2 linked regions of the Pleomorphomonas sp. PLEO genome follow. The protein of the gene in region 2 interacts with the protein of the main gene of each other region in a pairwise test. Links are inferred from orthologs where the notes say so. Each region holds a gene or a part of one and is shown on either strand. Other genes may lie near its edges. The genes, in order: sufA and AB6N07_RS12635.

What was found.
Region 1: the proteins of AB6N07_RS12635 (region 2) and sufA interact in binary tests that used the Escherichia coli proteins (3 or more experiments, as listed by UniProt). The link is inferred for Pleomorphomonas sp. PLEO from one-to-one orthologs.

What each region holds. Positions count from the first base shown.
Region 1 is NZ_CP166625.1:2,895,748-2,901,894, reverse strand. The notes cover bases 1,926-4,700. They hold sufA (Fe-S cluster assembly scaffold SufA), read right to left. Parts: upstream 3,609-4,700; coding sequence 3,243-3,608; downstream 1,926-3,242. Other genes in these bases: AB6N07_RS13445 (SUF system Fe-S cluster assembly protein), read right to left, coding at 4,664-4,700; AB6N07_RS13450 (ArsR/SmtB family transcription factor), read right to left, coding at 4,172-4,525; AB6N07_RS13455 (SRPBCC domain-containing protein), read right to left, coding at 3,724-4,182; AB6N07_RS13465 (1-phosphofructokinase family hexose kinase), read left to right, coding at 2,206-3,147. In the rest of the region: AB6N07_RS13475 (threonine/serine exporter family protein), read right to left, coding at 76-543; more of AB6N07_RS13445, read right to left, coding at 4,701-5,050; AB6N07_RS13440 (cysteine desulfurase), read right to left, coding at 5,047-6,147. UniProt on the Escherichia coli protein: Is able to transfer iron-sulfur clusters to apo-ferredoxin. Multiple cycles of [2Fe2S] cluster formation and transfer are observed, suggesting that IscA acts catalytically.
Region 2 is NZ_CP166625.1:2,723,772-2,729,963, reverse strand. The notes cover bases 3,373-6,192. They hold AB6N07_RS12635 (2Fe-2S iron-sulfur cluster-binding protein), read right to left. Parts: upstream 5,033-6,192; coding sequence 4,712-5,032; downstream 3,373-4,711. Other genes in these bases: AB6N07_RS12630 (Hpt domain-containing protein), read right to left, coding at 5,260-5,601; AB6N07_RS12640 (acyltransferase family protein), read right to left, coding at 3,401-4,546; AB6N07_RS12645 (glutamine synthetase family protein), read left to right, coding at 3,373-3,455. In the rest of the region: AB6N07_RS12655 (YcjX family protein), read right to left, coding at 1-1,292; AB6N07_RS12650 (histidine phosphatase family protein), read right to left, coding at 1,399-1,926; more of AB6N07_RS12645, read left to right, coding at 2,076-3,372. UniProt on the Escherichia coli protein: Ferredoxin are iron-sulfur proteins that transfer electrons in a wide variety of metabolic reactions. Although the function of this ferredoxin is unknown it is probable that it has a role as a cellular electron transfer protein.

The sequences.
Region 1 (6,147 bases), 170 kb from region 2 along the record:
GCCGGGCCGCTCAGTCCCCAGGTCCTGTCTTTCAGGCCAGTAACTCACCACAATCCAGAATTTCAAAACCGTCTCTCAGAAATCCTGGTTTCTGAGGAGGTGGGCCGGTATCAACAGGCCGGCGCCGATGGCACCCAGGGTGAAGATCACCCGAAGCAGTGCCTGCACGGCGAGGATCAGCGTTGCTTCGGCGTCGATGAGGTTGGGCGCGGTGACCGAGAGAAAGCCAAGAAGCGCCTGCCCGAAGAAGGCCCCCGGCACCATCGGAATGCATCCCGCGAGCGCCACGGCGTTGCAGGCCGGGCCGAGTTGCTTGCGCAGCATCGACACCGCGCAACTCGTAACGATGGCGGCGGCGAACGAGGCGCCTTCCAGGCTCCAGGCAAAATCCTGGCCGACGGTGCGCACGGCAAGCGCCAGCGCACCGGCCGCCGCGCACCAGGGCAAGGCCCGGAAGCCGAAGTTGAACAGCACGCCGAAGCCGGCGGCGGCGAGCGCTCCGAACAGCGCCTGATGCAGGAGATGCGGCAGGAGTTCAACCATCACAGCGACCTCAAACCGAGCAAGGTTTCCGCAAACCAGACACCGACGGAGGCGAACACCATGATCATAAGCACCCAGACGGCTCTGGCGCTGCCCATGGTGGGAAAGCCGTCCATGATGTCGGTCTGGGCATTGGTGGAGGGAACGCCGGGCACCAGCAGCAGGATCGACGCCATCATGGCGAGATTGACCGTGCCGCTTTTGAGAAAGATCGAGCCGACGCCGCCCAGCGTTGCCGAAAGGAAGGCGATCAGGCCGGCGACGATGAACACGTTGACGCCATTGTGCAACAATTGGTGGCGGACATACTGCCCCACCGTTCCTGACAACAAAATGGCGCCAAAGGCCGGCCAGTCGACGCCAAGAAGGCGACCGAACGAGGCGCAGGCGATGCCGACGGCCACCGCCACCACCCAGGCCGAATGGCGGGGCGTTTCCCGAACCAGACGGCCAATTTCGGCCTCCACCTCGTCGACACTCATTCCCCCCGCGACACGCGTACGGCCAAGCGGCGAATCGCCTGATCGAGGCGATGATTCACGCCGAGTCGGCCGACCTGCATCATGCGTGTAATCGTGTTGCCACCGGCGGTGACGGTGACTTCCAGCGAAGCGTAACCCGAACGCATGCCGACGTCCTCGACGCCAAAGCCGCGCGCGATCATGCCAACGCCCCCATGGACCACGGACACCGACGCGCCGCTCTCCATCATGATCCGGCCGGCTCTAAGAGCCATGTTGGCGATCCGCTCAAGCTCGCGATGGCGAACGATGACCGGGTCTTGCTGCTGTTCCATGGCACCCCGTCAGCTGTTGGATTCGCGTTTCGTATTCGTCGGCGGAGCCGGACGCTGCGCTGTCCCGACAGTTGGCCGATTCCGGGCGGTTCGAACAGAGTATAAGTGAAATATCAGGGCCTCGTCGGCCCGGGCAAGCGACCCAACGAGGCTTACCTGCTTTTCTTGAATCTTCGGCGCCGAAAAGCGCGCCACCCTCCCCTCAATGGGCGGAGTCGGCCAGAAGCCCGCGACGGCTTTGGAAAAGCTTGATTTCCAGGTTTTAGCGCCAACCGCGGCGCGCCCACTGACCGGCTCCGACAGCTGAACGCCATCGCCGCTAACGTTCGATTGACCTTTCGTAGTGCTCTGGCGCTTGCACAAAAGGCTTAGCTGTGCCAAGACCTATGATGAAAGGTCTTGCTTGAAACGGAACGTTTTCAGCAAGCCTTTTCCAAGGCGACCGTGGCGCGCGGGGGGAAGACAGTGCGCCGTTGGGAGCTGGAAGCTGGGAGTTTGAGGCTGGACTTGGTGGTGCTTCTGGAGCGATGCTTTAGAGGAGCAAAACCAAGACGAGACAGGCGGGGACCATATCCAGGCTGAGGTGTAACCAGGATTTCCGTAACCACTGGTTGCGCATTTTTTCGCGCCGAAAGATTGATCGTAGGGATAAATACACTACGCCCCAGTGTAGTTGATCTACGACATGGCTTTTGTAGCGAAACCGAGCTAAACCGACAACCAGTCCAAAAGGCGTAGTGGGTCAGCCCGCCGTGCCCATAGGACCGGTAGAAGACGCCGATCACGGCGCAAAGACCGGTGGAAAGCAGGAAGCGTCTGGAACTGGGCCGTTACGAAACAACGAACGGGCGATGAAATAGCGACCAATGAAACCGATCGTCACGCTCACACTCAACCCATCCATCGACGACACGGCCGAAGCCGAGGTCGTCCGACACACCCATAAGATTCGCATCACCAACGAGCAGCATGATCCGGGCGGCGGTGGCATCAACGTCACGCGCGTGGTTCAGGAACTCGGTGGCAGCTCGATCGCCCTTTACATGTCGGGCGGCACGACCGGCCAGATGTTTGATGAGCTATTGGCTGCTCACAATATTCCACGCCGTCGCATTCCGATTGCCCAGAGCACACGCGTCGCCCATCTCGTCTACGAGCGATCGACCGGCCTCGAATACCGGTTCATTCCGGAAGGGCCCGAGGTTAGCGAGATCGAATGGAAGCGATGCCTCTATGCACTCAAGGACCTTGATTGGGATTGGTGCGTCGGTTCGGGCTCGTTGCCGCGCGGCATTCCCGAAAGTTTCTACGTCCAGCTCACCGAGCTCGTAATCGAGCGTGGCGGCAATCTGGTGCTCGACACCTCCGGTAAGCCGCTGGAGCTGGCGCTTGAGCGCGGTGGTATCACGCTGTTCAAGCCGTCCGAGGGCGAATTTGCCAAGTTGGTCGGCCGACCACTGCCGACCGTCGATGACATGGTTCCCGCCGCCAAGGAGCTCATCGCTTCAGGCCGGGTGAAGATGATAGCCATCACCATGGGCGGCGATGGCGCATTGCTGGTCACCTCCGACAATCACTTGTTCCTGAAGTCGCCTTCCGTGGAAGTGAAGAGCGCTTCCGGTGCCGGTGACAGCTTCGTCGGTGGCATGGTCTACGGCTTGGCCTCCGGCCTCATTCCGGAAGACGCCTTCCGTCTCGGCGTTGCCTCAGGCACCGCCTCAGTGATGATGCCGGGCACGCAACTTTGCCAGAAGGCTGATGTCGACCGTATCCTTGAGGAAATCGGCGCCCATCAACACAACTGGTAAAAGCGCGAGGTAGCGAAAATTCGAAGGGGAGCAGGATGACCGTCCTGCTCCCCTTCTTGTATTCGAGACTTGCAAAAACGATTGGTCGGCCCCGATCAGGCGTCGACCTGCTCGGCCGGCTTCAAGCTTACGCTCTCGCCGCAACCGCAGGAACCGACCTGGTTGGGATTGCGGAACACGAAGCCGGTGCGGAGCGGCGTCTGCTCGAAATCCAGCTCGGTGCCGAGCAGGAACAGCACCGCCTTGGCCTCGACGAACACCGTGGCGCCATGTGCCTCGACGCGCTCGTCGCCCGGCTGGGCGTCGCGGGCCAGATCGATCGTGTAGGACATGCCGGCGCAACCGCCGTTCTTGATGCCGAGCCGGATGCCCGCGGCATCGTCGGCATTGTCGACGATTTCGCGCACGCGCCCGGCGGCGGCTTCGGTCAGCGTCATAACGGCGAACTTGGCGAGAGCCATGTCATCAATCTCCACAACCGCCCCGGTTCAAGGCCAACGCGGCTTACCTGAAAATAAGGAGCAAACGCATCAGAGACAAGCGCCTTGCCGCATGGCGGCAATGCGAGCCCTGAAGTTACTTCGTAAAGTGTTGCCCGATATAGGCCTCGAGCTTGGCAAGATGCTGCTTGCCGCCCTCGACGGCGCCGGATTTCTCGACCACCTCGTCGCGCAACGCCGCCGTCTCGTAAAGCTGGCGCAGCGTCACCAGCGTACCGCCGATCTTCTCGGACAGGGTAACGGTCATCTCGAACCAGACCTTCTTGCCGTCGCCAACGTCGAACACCAGCTTGGATGGCGGCACGATCTTCTTGAACATCGAGTGGTTGGGATAGCGCGTGCCATCCGGCCCCAGCATGTCGAAGGACCAGGCGCCGCCGATGCGGAAGTCCATGCGAACGGCCTCCGAGGTGAAGCCGTTCGGTCCCCACCACATGTTGACGTGCACGGGATCGGTCATCGCCTTCCACACCAGCTCGCGTCGAAAGGGAATTTCCCGCTGCAATACCAATTCGCGGTCCGCTTTATCGGTCATCGCGTCGCCCTTCTTCGCTCTCAAGTGTACCGAGATAGGTCTCGAGGCGGTCGAGCCGACCCTCCCATACCCGCCGTTGTTCGTCGATCCAGCCGGACGCCGCCGTCAGCGGCCCAGCTTCCAGCCGGCAAGGCCGCCACTGCGCGTTGCGGCTGCGGCTGATCAGCTTCGCCCGCTCCATCACCTTGAGATGCTTGGTCACCGCCGGCAGGGATATGCCGAGCGGCTCGGCGAGTTCGCCGACCGTCGCCTCGCCCTGGCCGAGCCGCGCCAACATGGCCCGTCGCGCCGGGTGCGCCAGCGCCAGAAACACCATATCGAGGTCGGACGCGTATTTACCCATACGGTTAAATGCGCATAGAGAGCCCCAGCCGTCAAGGCAAGGCGGCTAACGGACGGGCGAGACAGTTAACAGACAAGCGGCCACCGGATCGCTCCGGCGGCCACGGGGCTGCGTCATTGAGAAATGGCTAAACGAGGATCAGTACCAGTCGGTGGCGACCTGGGCTTCTTCGCTCATCCGGTCGGGTGTCCAGGGCGGATCGAACACCATGTTGACCTTGACGTCGTAGACGCCTGCCACCACGCCGACGGCGTTCGACACCCAGCCAGGCATCTCTCCGGCCACCGGGCAGCCCGGCGCGGTCAGAGTCATGTCGATGGTGACGAGGCGGTCGTCGTCGATGTCGATCCGATAGATGAGGCCGAGTTCGTAGATGTCGGCCGGAATCTCCGGATCGTACACGGTCTTGAGCGCCGCGATGATGTCGTCGGTGAGGCGTTCGAGATCCACCGGTGCGATGGCTGAACCGGCGACGGTCTCGGGCTGATTGGGCGATGATTCGGCTTGGTCGGTCATCTCGGTCATCCGAACAGGGTCTCGGCCTTCCTGAGGGCCGTGACCAGCGCGTCCACTTCGGAGCGCGTGTTGTAAAGGGCGAAGGAGGCGCGGCAGGTCGATGTCACGCCAAAGCGGGCGAGCAGCGGCATGGCGCAGTGGGTGCCGGCGCGAACGGCGACACCCGAGCGGTCGATGACGGTGGCGACGTCGTGTGCGTGCGCCCCGTCCATGGAGAAGGCGACGATGGCGCCCTTGTCCTTGGTGGTGCCATAGATACGGATGGAGTTCATCTCGCCGAGCCGCTGCATGGCATAGTCGCGCAGATCGGTCTCATGGGCAAGGATGGCCTCGCGGCCGAGGCTTTCCATGTAGCGCAGCGCCGCGCCAAGGCCGATCGCCTGCACGATCGGTGGCGTACCGGCCTCGAAGCGATGCGGCGGCTCATTGTAGGTAACGCCCTCGGTGGTCACCGTCTCGATCATCTCGCCGCCACCCTGCCAGGGCGGCATGGCCTCGAGCAGGTGCTGCTTGCCATAGAGAACGCCGATGCCGGTGGGGCCGTAGACCTTATGGCCGGTCAGCACATAGAAGTCGGCATCCAGCGCCTGAACGTCGACCGGCAGATGGACAGCGCCCTGACTGCCGTCGACCAGCACCACCGCGCCATGGGCGTGGGCGATACGCGTCACGTCGCTGATCGGCACGATGGTGCCGGTGACGTTGGACATCTGCGTGATGGCGACGATCTTCGTACGAGGGGTGAACAGCTTTTCAAAAGCGTCTAGGTCGAAGCTGCCATCGTCGCGAACCGGCGCCCACTTGATGACGACGCCTTTCTTCTCGCGGTGGAAGTTCCACGGCACGATATTGGAATGATGCTCCAGGATGGAGAGGATGACCTCGTCGCCCTCCCCCAGCACCATGCCGCCATAGCTCGCCGCCACTAGGTTGATCGCCTCGGTCGACGAACGGGTGAAGATCACCTGCTCGATGGACGGCGCATTCAGGAAGGCACGCACCGCCTCGCGAGCGTCCTCATAGGCTTCGGTGGCGGCATTCGACAGGTAGTGCAAGCCACGGTGAACGTTGGCATATTCGTGGGTATAGGCGTGGCGCATGCGATC
Region 2 (6,192 bases):
GGATTGTCCGGCAGGTCACCGGGGAACAGGGCGATTTCTTCCTTGCCGTCATAGAGATGATCGTCGAAAAGCTCGCCCTCCTGCGGCACGCCAAGAATGCAGGGCAGGCTCTCGCCGTTGCGGCGGATCGTTGCCTCGCGCGTCGCCCGCACGGCCGCCAGAGCTTTGACGTCCACCTCGGCGCCGGAAAACGACGCGCGGGCGATCGCCCGGTCAGTGAGCCGGCGGAGGATCAACTCCAGCCGATCGTGGCTCGCATGGTGCAGATGATCGGCTTTGGTGGCGGCGAACAGGATGCGGTCGATACGCCGCGTCAAAATCTGCCCAAGCCAGGAGGCGTGTCCCGGACGAAAACAAGCGAGGATCTCGCCGAGCGCCACTTCAAGGTCAAGCAGCGCCTCGCGTCCGCCGTTCAGTGCCGCCAGCACGTCCACCAGCACCACCTGCCGGTCGAGACGGGCGAAATGGGTACGGAAGAATGGCCGGACCACCACATCCTTATAGGCCTCGAAGCGGCTCTCCATCATCGCCCACAGGCTGTCGCGCGGCGCCTCGCCGGTCTCCGGCAGATCGAGCGGGGCAAAGGTCAGCGCCGGCGAACCGGCCAAATCCCCCGGCATCAGAAAGCGACCGGGCGGCACCATGGAAAGCGCGAGACTGCCGCCGCGCGCCGCGCCGAGATAGGCCGAGAACAGTTCGTGCAAGCGTCCCGCTGTCTCGTCATCGGCGGGCCCCAGCGGATCGATGCCGGCGCTATGGACGAGCCAGTCGGTGGCGATGCCGTTGCGTCGCGGCTCGCGCGCCCGTTCCAGCGTCTCGCGGGAAAAGGTACGGAAATCCTTGGACAGGAGCGGCAGGTCGAGCAACCATTCGCCGGGGTAGTCGACGATGTCCAGATCGAGCTTGCCGCGCCCCAGCGACCGACCGAGGAAGGTGGCGCTCTCATAGGCGATGGTGAGACGCAGCTCGGAGATCTGCCGGGTCGACTCCGGCCAGACGCGGGCATCGGTCAACTTCCGGACATGGCCGCGATAATCGAAGGTCGGGACGTCGGGATGAAGCTGCGGCCGGATCTCCGCCCCCAGCAACCGCCCCGCCCGCCACGGCTCGAACATCGGCAGCCGGCCGCCATGCGTCAGGTTGTGGATCAGCGCCGTAATGAACACGGTCTTGCCGGCGCGAGACAATCCGGTGACACCGAGCCGAAGCGATGGCGAACCGAGACTCCAGGCGAAATCGGCCATGTTGTCGAGGGCGATACGCGCCCCGTCGGATAGCGTGGTGAAGCTCACGACCCAGTGGCACCCCGTCCTCGAACCTCGTCCGACGCGAAAGGCGCCGCGGCCTCTATGTAGGCACATCCGGCGCCGCCACAATGGCCGCCACCCAGACCGCGGGTCAGTCGCCAGCCGGAGCGCCGAGATCGGCCGGCGTCACAAAGGCTACGAGCCGGCCGCTGCCAGGCCCAACGTCCCGCCAAGCGACGGAGAAATCGATCACGGCCAACGAACCGGTTGGAAACCTCTCCTCAAGCTGGGCCAACATGCCGGGATCGCCCTCCCCCGGAAGTGTCGTCGCCAGTCGGTGGATCGACGGATTATGCCCCACCACCAGAAGCCGCTCGGAACTGTCGGCGTGACTGGCGATCACCTTGAGCATCGCTCCCAGCGAAGCCTCATAGAGATCGCGCACGTAATCCATGGCGACGTGATCCGGCAGAAATGGCCGCAATTCCTCCAGCGTCTCGCGTGTCCGCGCCGATGGCGAGCAGAGAACGAGATCGGGCACATGACCCTCTTTGGCCATATGGCGGCCGACAACCGCCACGGCCGCCCTTCCCCGTTCGGCGAGCGGCCGGTCGAAATCCTTCTGGCCGGAGAGAGCCGGCGGCGATTTGGCGTGACGGAGAAGAAAAAGACGTGGCATTGGCGGGCTCCGGGACTCCCATCGCGCCGGACTTGGCGTAATGTCCACTCATTCTAACCTGATTCCGGGCTGCCGACGCGGCCCCCCGACGATCTGCCGTCCTATCGGGCTCGCAAACTCCGTCGGTCAGGGCCGCCAAGGATTATTTCATGCCTACCGCTTCGGACGTCGCGCCGCGCTTTTCCAACCAGGCTGACGCCATCCACTGGCTTCGCGATCGTCGTATCAACGAGGTCGAGTGCATCATTCCGGACATGAACGGCATCATGCGCGGCAAGATCGTGCCGCGCGAAGATTTTATCCGCATCATCGACGCCGGCATCCGGCTTCCGGAATTCGTATTCTTCCAGGCAGTGACCGGTGACAGTGCCGTCGAGAGCAAGATCGTCAACCCACTCGACCGCGACATCCGCTGCATCCCCGATCTTGCCACGCTGCGCCTCGTGCCCTGGTATGACGAGCCGACGGCGCAGGTGATTTGCGACTGCCATTTCGCCGATGGCCGCCTCGTCGACTTCGCGCCCCGCTCGGTTCTGCGTCGCGTCATCGAACTCTACGCCGATCGCGGCATCCGCCCGGTGGTGGCCCCTGAGGTGGAATTCTACCTGACCGGCCAGAACGACGACCCAGATCTGCCGCTGGAAGTGCCGATTGGTCTATCCGGCCGCAAGGAAAGCGGCAGCCAAGCCTACGGCATCGAGCACGCCAACGACTACGACCACGTCGTCAACCAGATGTATGACTATTGCGAGGCCTCGCGCATCGAGATCGCCACCATGGCGCACGAGGCCGGCCCGGCTCAGCTTGAGATGAATTTCCGCCACGGCGACCCGATCGAGCTTGCCGACCAGACATTCCTGTTCAAGCGCACCGCCCGCCTCGCCGCCCGCAAGTACGGCATGGTCGCCACGTTCATGGCCATGCCGCATCAGGAAATGCCGGGCTCGGCCACCCATATCCACCAGTCAGTGGTCGGCGTCGCCGACGGTCGCAACATCTTCGCCAATCCCGACGGCAGCGACACTGAAGAGCTGCACCACTATATCGGCGGCCTGCAGCGCTATGTTCCGATGTCGATGAGCCTGTTCTGCCCCAACGTGAACAGCTACCGCCGCATTCGTCTCGAAAGCGACGCGCCGATCAACGTCCACTGGGGGCGCGACAATCGCACCTGTGGCCTGCGCGTGCCGGATTCGGGACCGGAATCGCGCCGCGTCGAGAACCGGGTGATCGGTGCCGACAGCAATCCCTACATTGCCACGGCGACAACGCTGGCCTGCGGTCTGATCGGTCTTGAGGACAAGATTGAGCCGGACGAAGCGGTGACGGTCGACGCCAAGACGCTCGGCGTGACGCTGCCCATCCATCTGTCGGATGCGCTGATCGAACTTGGCGACTGCGAACGCCTGAAAACCGTGCTGGGCGCCCGCTTCGTCGAGGCCTACATCGACGTCAAGCAGCTTGAACTCAGGCTCTACAACCGCGTTATCTCGAGCTGGGAACGCGAGTACTTGCTGCTCAACGTCTGAGACTGGCGGATGCGGCCGGCGATTGCCGCCGCGAGACGCTGCCCCGGCAGCTCGATGAACCGCCATGTGGCCAACGAGAAGGCCATCACCAAGGCAATGTAGATCGCCGCCACAAGGCCCTCGCGTGTCGCCACCGCATCCGGCATCAGCCGGTCGATGGTCTGCGACAGGCGCGGCACGACATAGGCGACCAGGAACAGGTGGGTCAGGTAGATCGAGTAGGAGAGCCGGCCCAGCCACTGCACGGGCCAGGTTGCCATGAAGCGCGATAGCAGGCCGCGATCGTCGGCATGGGCGAATACCAAGGCGAGGAACACCAGAGGCGCAAAGTAGCGAGCTTCCGGCAGCGAGGCAGTTGCCCAGACGAGGCCAATACCCGCTAGCGCCATTGGGATCTCCGCCCGACCGTCGGCGAGTGACCGGAACGATCCCCGGCGATGCAGACACTCCGCGAGAACACCGGAGAAGAAGCCCAGGAGACAGCGGACGATGCCGAATACGTCGGTACTGATCATGCCGCGACCGGTGATGTCCACGACGAGGATGAGCCAAGCCGCCAGCGCGATGACGCCGGCCACCACCATACGTCGGTCAGGGCGGCCCGCCGTCCGGACGGCAACCAGCGCAAAGACCGCGTAGGTCCAGATTTCGGCCGAAATGCTCCAGCTCGGGAAATTCCAGGTGAGTTCGGGGCCGAGACGGACCGTTTGCAGGAACAGGGCGATCGGCAGAATGTCGGACGGATTGCGGGCGGCGGCGAAAGCGGCGTGTTCCGAGGAGAACCCCGTCTCGCGCTGCAGCGCCAGCTTCGCCAGCTCGACGACGATAAACAGCGCCAGCATGGACAGATGCAGCGGCCACAAGCGACCAAGACGCCGCACCGCGAATATGGCGACCCGCTCGCCGTCGGCCAGTTCGTCGGCGTAGACGCGGGCGATGACGAAGCCGGAGAGCACGAAGAAGAAGTCGACCGCCAGCGTCCAGGAGTCCAGCGATGGCACCGAGGTCAAGTAGCCGTTGAGCTGCAGATGGATAAAGCAGACGGCGAGCGCCCCAATCCCTCTCCAGCCGTCGAGTGCCTTCATGCGCATGGCATCGCTCCAATTCGCTGATGGCATGCCGGAACCGGTCCGGCCACGCCGCGGCGACAAAAACCCCACGACAAAAGTCTGGGGGAGAGCTCAACTTTAAATCCGGGTGTCGGCTGGAAGCAATCTAAACTGATAATTAAGGATAACGGCGCCGTCCGGCCCGCTTCACGCTTGCCGCGCCGGCATGTGCACCACCAGCCCGTCGAGATCGCTGTTCACCTTGATCTGGCAGGAGAGACGAGAAGTAGGCCTGGGATCGGCGGCGAAATCCAGCATGTCCTCTTCCATCGGCTCGGGCTCGCCGGTGGCCGCCACCCAGGCCTCGTCGACGTAGACGTGGCAGGTGGCGCAGGAACAAGCGCCGCCGCATTCGGCCTCGATGCCAGGAACAAGATTCTTGACGGCATTCTCCATCACCGTGGTGCCGATCTCGGCCTCCACCTCATAGCGGGTGCCTTCGTGAGAGATGTAGGTGATCTTGGGCATGGAAACCTGCGGCTGCGGGGCGTCGCCCCTCGGACCCTGTGGTTCGGCTCCGCCATTCGCCCCCGCCCCGTACAGGATGCGAGGAATACCGGTGTCGAAAGCCCCACTGACAACGTGTTGTTTCTGACAGAGCGCTGACCTTTGACCGGGAGGTTAGCGTCTCCCGAGATTCAGATGCAAATTCGCCCCACATGAGCCAATTGCAAATATAGCAGCGTCCGCCGTCGTCAACCCCTGTCACCGAGACGAGCCTCGATAAAGGCATTGGCGGCGGCAACGGCCCTCCCGAGCTGGGTGAGTTCGGACCCGGCCTCAGAACCGCGCAAGAGATTGGCTTCGAGCGCCGCCGCCACGCTGGCTACCACGGTTGCTCCAATGCCGCGCGCCGAGCCGAGCAGCAGATGAGCCGTCGCGGCATCGGGCCTCGCCCGCAGCCGGTCCAGGCAGTCACGGCTTTGCTTGAGGAACAGACGCAGCACTTCAGCCTCAAGGTCGGCGTTGCCGAAGGTCTGCTCGGCCAAATGCCGCAGATCGATGGGAGCGCCAGTGTTTCGCTCGCCATTGCTCATCGGTTCTCCCCTTCCATGCTTTTCGGAAGGCCATCCACACCCGCCTCGCGGAGGCTGAACAGGTCCCGATAACGTCCTACCGGCTCCGAGGAGCGATCGGAATTCTGAAGATATGGTTAATTCGCCGGCTGCAATCCAAGCCTGTTGCCGCCGTTAAGTATGGCCCTCACGTTTCGGAACCTCACCCACGAGATCCATACCATCGGTGGCCAAGAGGACGCCACCCCGCAAGCAGGTCGGTAACCATATGTTTTAAGCCAATATTCAAGTCGAAAGCCTAACGTCTTGACTGTGTCTGTCCTGCCTCTAGCAGCCTCATGCCCGGCGCGTGCGCCGATCGGCGAGAGCATGGCGGCCACCCTAAACATCCGTCTTCGGATCCAAAAATAACAACCGGAAGATGAATAACAATGTGCGGCGCTTATTAGTGGCTTGTTAACAATACGGGGCGCCGGGGGAGCTTTCCTTGTCCGGAACGCCCTGTTGTGCCATTACATTTTAATAGGCTTTCCTCGGCCAGCGTAGCCATTGCCGCCTCTTCAAGGGCACATGGCGGTCAGGAAAGCCCGAGTTCGTGTCGCTCGCCTAGGC